Regions from separate parts of the Rhizobium sp. BK098 genome, predicted to be linked through region 2. Evidence: predicted binding sites of a transcription regulator. Region 2 holds the regulator's gene; the other holds the start of a gene.
What was found. Region 2 encodes LexA, which represses DNA repair genes until DNA is damaged. Its sites were predicted from a motif close to TGTTCNNNNTGTGTTCNG; they were not measured.
Positions count from the first base shown of each region.

Region 1: FHT73_RS16735 (ATP-dependent helicase) is a predicted target of LexA. The motif match lies at 2,051-2,068, and genes of this name have one in related genera.

Region 1 covers NZ_JACHYY010000006.1:60,733-65,182, reverse strand. Annotated here, with positions in the region: gene FHT73_RS16735 (ATP-dependent helicase) at 1-1,975, opposite strand, end outside; gene FHT73_RS16730 (SMP-30/gluconolactonase/LRE family protein) at 2,251-3,126, shown strand; gene secD (protein translocase subunit SecD) at 3,175-4,450, opposite strand, start outside.
Region 2 covers NZ_JACHYY010000010.1:93,934-98,383, reverse strand. Annotated here, with positions in the region: gene eno (phosphopyruvate hydratase) at 1-318, opposite strand, end outside; gene kdsA (3-deoxy-8-phosphooctulonate synthase) at 467-1,306, opposite strand; gene FHT73_RS23400 (VOC family protein) at 1,303-2,190, opposite strand; gene lexA (transcriptional repressor LexA) at 2,611-3,333, shown strand; gene FHT73_RS23390 (ComEC/Rec2 family competence protein) at 3,314-4,450, opposite strand, start outside.

The DNA.
Region 1 (4,450 bases), on a different contig from region 2:
CGCAGACCTCGAAAAATTGCAGCAATGTTGCCGGAATGAAGCGGGTGCGCGAGGCGAAGACATGCTTGTCGCCCTGCGCATGCTGGCCGTGCACGAAGAACCGCTGCGGAATGACGAGATCGAGATTGTCCTTAGCCCGCGTCATCGCGACATAGAGCAGCCGTCGTTCCTCCTCGATTTCGGCGGATGATCCGACGGCGAGATCGGCGGGGATGCAGCCATCGACGGCGTTGAGGATGAAGACCTTCGTCCACTCCTGGCCCTTGGCGGAATGGATAGTGGAGAGGATCAGATAGTCCTCATCGAGTAGCGGCACACCCGCCTGGTCGCTGGTGGCGTCGGGCGGATCGAGCGTCAGCTCGGTGAGGAAGCGCTCACGCGAGCCGTAGCCCGCGGCAATCTGTTCGAGCTGGACGAGATCCGCCTGGCGGGTCGATGCATCCTCATATACGCGTTCCAGATGCGGTTCGTACCATTGGCGAACGAGGCCGATTTCCGATGGCCAGCCGGCCTTCCCGCTTTTGACCTCCCGCATCGTCTCGACAAAGGCGGTCCAATCGTCTCCCGTGCGCGGTGGCGGCGGGAGTTCTGTGAGTGCCGTGATCGGGCTTGCATCTTCGCCGATCTGGTCGAGTACGCGCTGTGCTGTCGCAGGGCCGACGCCGGGCAGGAGCTGCATCAGGCGGAAGCCGGCCACGCGGTCGCGCGGATTCTGGGCGAAACGCAGCGCCGCCAGCATGTCCTTGACATGGGCGCTGTCAAGGAATTTCAGCCCGCCGAATTTGACGAAAGGGATGTTGCGGCGGGTGAGCTCCACTTCCAGCGGGCCGCTATGGCTCGAAGTGCGAAAAAGCACCGCCTGCTGCTTGAGCCTTGCGCCACCCTCGCGATTTTCCAGCACCTGATCGGCGATGTAGCGCGCCTGATCGGCCTCGTCGCGCACGGTCACCAGCCGCGGCCGCTCTACGCTTTGCCGCTCCGTGCGCAGGTTCTTGGTGAAGCGCTCGGACGCAAGATCGATCACGGCGTTAGCTGCAGCTAGGATCGGCTGTGTCGAGCGATAGTTGCGGTCGAGCGTGACAATATCGGCCGATGGCGTAAAAGCCTTGGGGAAATCGAGAATGTTGCGTACGGTGGCGGCACGGAAGGAATAGATCGATTGCGCGTCGTCGCCGACGACGGTCAATCCCCGGCCATCCGGCTTCAGGGCGAGCAGGATGGAGGATTGCAGCCGGTTGGTGTCCTGATATTCGTCGACGAGTACATGGTCGAAGCGGCTGCCGATATCCTCGGCGATCAGAGGCTCCTGCAGCATATGCGCCCAATAGAGCAGCAGGTCGTCGTAATCGAGCACGTTCTGCACCTGCTTTGCCTCGACATAACAGGCGAAAAGATCGCGCAGCTGCTGCTCCCACATGGCGCACCAAGGGAAGAAGTCGCGCAGCACGCCGTCGAGCGGCGCTTCGGCGTTGACGGAGCGCGAATAGATGGCAAGGCAGGTCGCCTTGGTCGGGAAGCGGTTCTCCGTCTTCGAAAAGCCGAGGTCGTGGCGCGCCAGATTCATCAGGTCGGCACTGTCTTCGCGGTCGTGGATCGTGAAGGCCGGGTCGATGCCGATCTGTTCTGCATAATCCCGCAGCAGGCGCGCGCCGATGCCGTGGAACGTACCTGTCCAGGCAAGTGCATCGGCGGTGATGCCGGAATTCGCACCCAGCACCTCGCGGCAGATGCGCTCGACGCGGCGGCCCATTTCGGCGGCGGCGCGGCGCGAAAAGGTCATCAGCAGGATGCGGCGCGGGTCTGCGCCTTTGACGATCAGATGCGCGACGCGATGCGCAAGCGTATTCGTCTTGCCGGAGCCGGCTCCGGCGATGACCAGCAGAGGCCCGGCAATATGACCGTCGCCTACAGTCGTGCCGTGTTCCACCGCCAGCCGTTGCTCCGGGTTCAGCTTTTCCAGATAGGCGGCGGTCATCAACTCTCCTGACTACCTCCGGCGGCCGGCGCGGAGCGCGATATGCGGCGAATCGCAAACGCGAAGATATAGGAACGTTCTATGGATGTTCCGAATCGCTAAAGCCTGTCAAGATTAACAGGGCTCGCACGCGGATGTGACCTCTGGCGCAAGAATCTTATCGGGATTTGCATTCGCCCGGCTCGAAAAGGATCTTCTTCGTGCTTATGTATCATTTCGGCGCAGCATTTTGAGTTTTTGGGGCTTCGTAATGCGTAGAATGAAGGTTTCAAAACATGAACGAAACGATTGCCACCGGGCTGCGTCTGCCTAGCGGCCTCGTGGCCTTGCCGGACGGTCGCCTCGCGGTCGTAGAAATGGATGCCAGTCGCCGCTGTCTGAAACTTTTCGACGCAAGCGGCGTACCGCAGGAACTTTGCCGGGTCGGCGGCTGGCCGATGGGGATTGCGGCGGATGGTGACGGATGTTTCTGGGTAGCCAATGGCCCGGAGAATTCCCTTGTCAGATTGTCGGCGCAAGGCCGCGTCCTGCAGGTCATTGAAGGCAGCGCCGATGGTCCGTTTCTCCATCCGAATGCACTCGCTTTCGGACCTGACGGCCTGCTTTATATGATCGATTCCGGTATCCGCCTTGCCAATCTTCTCGAAGGCGGCCACATCCATCCCGATTTCTTCAAGGCGGCTTATAATGGCTGCGTCTATCAGATCGATCCGTCGGAGGGCCGGGTCATCCGGGTCCTGGCAGCCGGCTTGCTCTTTGCGAGCGGTATTGCCTTCGGTACCGACGGATTGCTCTACTATAGCGAAACGCTGACCGGAAAAATCTATCGGCAGGTCGTGGGCGGCAGGCAGGAAATGTTTGTCCAGTCGATGACATCCCCTGCCGTCAATGCGCTGCGCGGACCGGCAGGCCTCGCTTTTGATCGCAGTGGCATGCTGTATTGTGCCATGTACGGCCTAGGTGAAATTTCCATGGTGGACACCGAGGGAAAAATGGCCGGCCATATCCGCACCGACGGCACAAGGCCGGCCAATATCGCCTTCACCGTGGACGGCAAGCATCTGCTCGTCAGCGAGCAGGAAAACGGAGTTGTAGAAAAGATTACGGCCCCGCGTCCGGGCTTGCCTTTGCATATGCCGCCGATTTCGTAAGCGGCTGGAGGACATGCCCGGACGCCGGGCATGTCCTCTTTTCATGTGTTAAGCAGCAGGAATCTGCTTGTTGTCCTTACCGGACTTGCCGTCTGCCGACGCCGTGTCATTGGCGACCGGCTTGGCATGACGGCGACGCCAGTCGCCGAGGAACAGCAGGATCGGCGCCGCGATGAAGACCGATGAGGCGCCGGCGACGAGGATGCCGAACACCATGGGGATCGCGAAGCTGGAGACGGCGCTGCCGCCCCAGATCGCCATCGGCACCAGCGCCAGGAAGGCGGTGGCATTGGTATAGAGGCTTCGCGCCAGGGTCTCGTTGATCGACTTGTCGATGATGTCGCGCAGCGGCATCGACTTGTAGAGCCGCATGTTTTCACGCATGCGGTCATAGACCACGACCTTGTCGTTCACCGAGTATCCCACAAGCGTCAGGATCGCGGCGATGGCCGTCAGGTTGAAATCGAGGCCGGTGATCGCGAAGAAGCCGATCGCCTTGGTCACATCGAGCACCAGCGTGACGATGGCGCCGACCGCGAACGGCCATTCGAACCGCACCCAGATATAGACGAGCATCGCCAGGCTGGCGATTACGACCGACAGGATGCCGGCCCAGGCAAGCTCGCCCGAGACCTTCGGACCGATGACATCGGTGCCTTCGATGGTCGCGCTTGGGTCGATCTTGACGATTTCGGCCTTGAGCTTGGTCACTGCCGCCGTCTGCGCCTCTTCGCCGCCGTCCTGGCGCTGGGCGCGGACAAGAAGGCTGTTGTTGTCGCCGAAGGACTGCAATGCGATTTCGCCGAGGCCGAGCGTGTTCAAGCCCTCGCGGAACGTGGACAGATCGGCTGCGTCCTTGGTCTTGACCGACATCTGGATGCCGCCGCGGAAATCAACGCCGTAGTTGAGGCCCGGATGGATGAACAGAACCACCGAGGCGATCGACAGGATCGCCGAGACGGTGACGCCGAAGAAGCGGGCCTTCATGAACTGGATGTGCTTGTCGTAGGGGCTGAAGGGGATCAGCGGTCTGATGTTGATCACCTTCAGCTTGCGGCGACGGGTGATGGCGATCATCACGACGCGTACGAAGGCGACGGAGGTGAACATCGAGATAATGAGACCGAGACCCATGGTCACGGCAAAGCCGCGAACGGGGCCGGAGCCGAAGTAGAACAGGATCGCGGCGGCGATGAGGGCTGTCATGTTGCCGTCGATGATCGTCGAATAGGCCTTCTTGAAACCATTGTCGATAGCGGCGAAGGCGCCGCGGCCCTTGCGGGTTTCTTCGCGGATGCGCTCGTTGATGAGAACGTTGGCATCA
Region 2 (4,450 bases):
ACCGAGGCGCGACTTGTTCGGCGTGCCGTCGAGCTCGATCATGATGTTGTCGAGCTGGATCTGGTTTTCGGCATCCATGCCGCCGATCGCGTCGAAGATTTCCGAATTGACGGCTTCGACGGCCTTCTCGACACCCTTGCCATGGTAGCGCTTGCCGCCATCGCGAAGCTCGACAGCTTCATGCGCGCCGGTCGACGCACCCGACGGAACCGCCGCGCGGCCCATGCTGCCATCTTCGAGGTAGACATCGACTTCGACAGTCGGATTGCCACGGCTGTCGAGAATCTCGCGGGCGATAATGTCGGTGATTGCGGTCATGATAGCTCCCTGCTCGCTGGTTTATAAATCGATTTAAATCGTCTTAGTCGAAGGCGCGGAAATTTCAATGGCGATCCGCGCCGCGATTTGGCACTCCTGCAGGCCCGTAACGCAAGTTCATGTCAGCCTGTTGAATGCCGGCTACGTTTCAGGCCTTGGCGATGGCGTCGAAGGCCAGCAGCTTCTCCAGAAGCCGCGGCATATCCTTCAGATAGACCATGTTCGGGCCATCGGATGGTGCATTGTCCGGATCCTCATGCGTCTCGACAAAAACGCCTGCGACACCGACGGCAACGGCGGCGCGCGCCAGCGTCTCGACGAACCGACGATCGCCGCCGGTCGAACCGCCCTGTCCGCCTGGCTGCTGCACGGAATGGGTCGCGTCGAAGATGACGGGCGCGCCCATCGCCGCCATGATCGGCAGCGAGCGCATGTCGGAAACAAGCGTATTGTAGCCAAAGGAGGCGCCGCGCTCGCAAAGAAGAATATTCGGATTGCCGCTTTCGTTCAGCTTGGCAAGCACGTTCTTCATATCCCATGGCGCCAGGAACTGGCCTTTCTTGACGTTGACCACGCGGCCGGTCTTGGCAGCGGCAACCAAAAGGTCTGTCTGGCGCGACAGGAAAGCCGGGATCTGCAGGATATCAACCGTCTTGGAAACGATGGCGCACTGCTCTTCCGTGTGGATGTCGGTCAGGACCGGGAAGCCATATTCCTTCTTCAGGTCTTCAAAAACCTCCAGCGCCTTTTCCAGCCCGATGCCGCGCTTGCCCGACAGCGATGTGCGGTTCGCTTTGTCGAAGGAGGACTTGTAGACGAGGCCGATGCCCAGCTTGCCGCAAAGTTCCTTCAAAACGCCGGCGACCATGAAAGCATGGTCGCGGCTTTCCATCTGGCAGGGACCGGCGATCAGCGACAGCTTTGCAGTATTGGAAAAAAGGACCTTGGAGGCACCCTCGCCGACGGTGACTTCGGAATTTGTGCTCATTTTATCTCCTCAAAGGCGAACAATGCGCCCTGACCGGGCGCCAACCTCGCCAATAGACGATTGTTCTTACGCGTATAGGTGACGCCGTTAGCAGTGAAATGCGACGATGTCACGGAAAGATCGCGCGTTTTGAAAAGGATTGCCCGCGCCCTGAGCCCCGGATCATTCGTGCGAACAGGCAGATCATAGAATGCCTCCATTCCTTCCGGGGTCAAAATCTCGAGATCGGCATTGGCAGTCCTGATCGTCAGGCCAAAGGAATGCTCCATGATGCGTGGGTCGCCGACAACCTCTTCGAAGAAACCGCGATAGACCGCCGGCTTCGGCGCGCAAAGCGCTACCCGCGCGATACCAGTCACGCCGTTCTCGTGACGCTCGAGCGCGCTGCGATCAGCCGGCAGCGGATTGATGCGCTGACAGCAGAAAGCGAGAAAATCCGGCGCGCGCAGATCGGCGGCAAAGGCAAGACGAAAGCCTGCCGTGGTTTCTGTTCCATCCGGCATCTTCATCGGACGCGAGAAATCCAGCATTCGCCCCGCCGAAATCGCCGCCGCGTTGAAACGCTTATCATCCGCCACCGCATCATCCGTACCGAATACCACGGCCGAAAAGCCATCATCCCCCACCCGGAAACGATAAGCCTGATCGCGCGCGACGAAAACATTGCCATCTACGATGCTCTTCTCGCATTGCTCCGGAGATGCGACGCCCAGAGGTTCGAGATAGGTTTTATCGGCAAGGAAGACGCAGGCATTCTGAGTGCCAAAGGGATGGCGCGCATCTGGAGCCACCGTGAAACCGAGCTTGCCTAGGCGTTCGCGCGCCAGAGCGATATTGACGGTCGGCAGCACGAGATGATCCAGCGGATGCGGAGACGAAATCATGGCTTCTCCTGTTTGCTTGCGGAAGCAGATTTGCGCCCATCCCCCAAGCAATTCAAGATGGGAGGATGGAACATCCCGAAGCACACGACATGGATTGAAGGCGATCTCGCAAACGTGATTGCTGATTCTCTCCCATAGCCGGCTTATGCAGTAGTGTGGCACTTTGATCCAAATGCTGGGCGCACGGACTGAACGACAAGGCCCTGGAAGCGAACAGAGCGGCATTTCTCATATTTTTCCATGGGTTAACGCAAGTATGGCGCCTCGATGTTCCGATCCGATCTATTCGCAAATGGTAATTATTTAACTGACCCCACAAGGCTTTACCGAAATTTAAGCACTTGCGGAACACATATGGAACATATAGTGTCCGTTCTGGATTTGTTTCACGGCTTTTCTTGATTCTGAGGTTCCAAGACGATGTTGACGCGCAAGCAGCAGGAACTGCTTCTCTTCATTCACGAACGCATGAAGGAATCCGGTGTTCCGCCATCCTTCGACGAGATGAAGGATGCACTGGATCTGGCATCCAAATCCGGCATTCACCGCCTGATCACGGCGCTGGAGGAGCGAGGTTTCATCCGCAGGCTGCCGAACCGGGCCAGAGCGCTCGAAGTCATCAAGCTTCCCGACGCCTATAATCCGAGCCTGCAACAGCGCCGCGGTTTTTCGCCCAGCGTCATCGAGGGCAGCCTCGGCAAGCCACAGCCCGTTGCCCCGCCCGCTCCGTCGAAAGTGGCAAATGACGATCACAACGGCTCGGCGTCCGTACCCGTGATGGGTCGCATCGCAGCCGGCGTTCCGATCTCCGCCATCCAGAACAATACGCACGACATTACCGTTCCCGCCGACATGCTCGGCTCCGGCGAACATTATGCGCTTGAAGTTCGAGGAGATTCGATGATCGACGCCGGAATTTTCGACGGCGATACGGTCATTATCCGCAATTCGACCACGGCCAATCCCGGCGATATCGTCGTTGCACTCGTCGACGATGAAGAAGCTACCTTGAAGCGCTTCCGTCGCAAGGGTGCCTCCATCGCGCTGGAAGCCGCGAACCCAGCCTATGAAACCCGCATCTTCGGGCCGGATCGCGTCAAGGTTCAGGGCAAGCTCGTCGGCCTTATTCGTCGCTATCACTGACCGGTGAATTGTCCAGAACTGGTGGTGCCTTTGCAATTGGCGCGTCGAATTTGTCGGTGCGCCAATCATAGGTTCGATGCCTGGTCCATGGGCGCTGCGGGTTGTTGAATGCGGCTGAGATGATGGGCTTGTCTACGGAAAGCACCATTTCGATGGAGCCGGTTTTGCGCAATGTCGCACCGGTTATGAGCGTTGCTCCGGAGCGGCAGTGGTCCAGCCGCAGCCGGATTGGCGTCACAACAATGTTCCCGGTGTCGCAAGCCGCGGGCAGATAGGCCGCGTTCTCGATGGTGACCAATATCGCGCCGTTTTCGAGCATGGCGACACACCATGCTCCCTTCTGACAGGCAAAGCTGCCTTGCATGGTGCGGTCTAAAGCTTCTTCCATTGCGGTGCGGACCGCCTTCTGCTCGTCATTGCTTAATCGCTTATGCCGATCCGTCTTGCTGATCTGCGGAAGCCGGCTATCGGTCGGGAGCATGGTCGGCGGTTGATGTTCGGCTGCGACTAGCGCTTTCTGCCATTGCTCGAAGATGAAGGCCTGCGGTCTCTCGCGATTGGTGGCGAGGATATCATCCTGGCGCAAGGCAACGAGAATGCCATCTTCCGCGATCATCAGATCCGGCTTCGGCACACCAGAGCCGAACGCGGCCACACCGACAGATGACAGCAGCAGCAACAGGCCCATATGGCGAAGCCGGGTCCGCAGCATGCTCATGATCAGGAAGCCGGCGATGAAAGTCGGCATCAGCCAGCCGGGCTGGCGGCCGAAGGTAATGTCACCTCCCCACCCAGCCACCGTTTTTGCAATAGCGATCACAAGCTCCAGTCCCTCACCGGTGACTTTCCAGAACGGTCCATCGATTCCGAAAGGCATCAGCAGCATCGCCATCATACCGAAGGGCATGACGATGAAAGAGACGACGGGCATGGCCGCAAGATTGGCAGCAAGTCCATATGTCGCCAACCGGTGAAAATGCTCGATCGAGAAAATGGCCGTCGACGCACCGCCGATGAACGAGGTCGACATCACACCTCCAAAGAAGCGCGTGACGAACAGTAGCGGACTTAACAGACGGATGCGCGGCAGGATGTTTTCGCGATGCCGCCGTCGTTT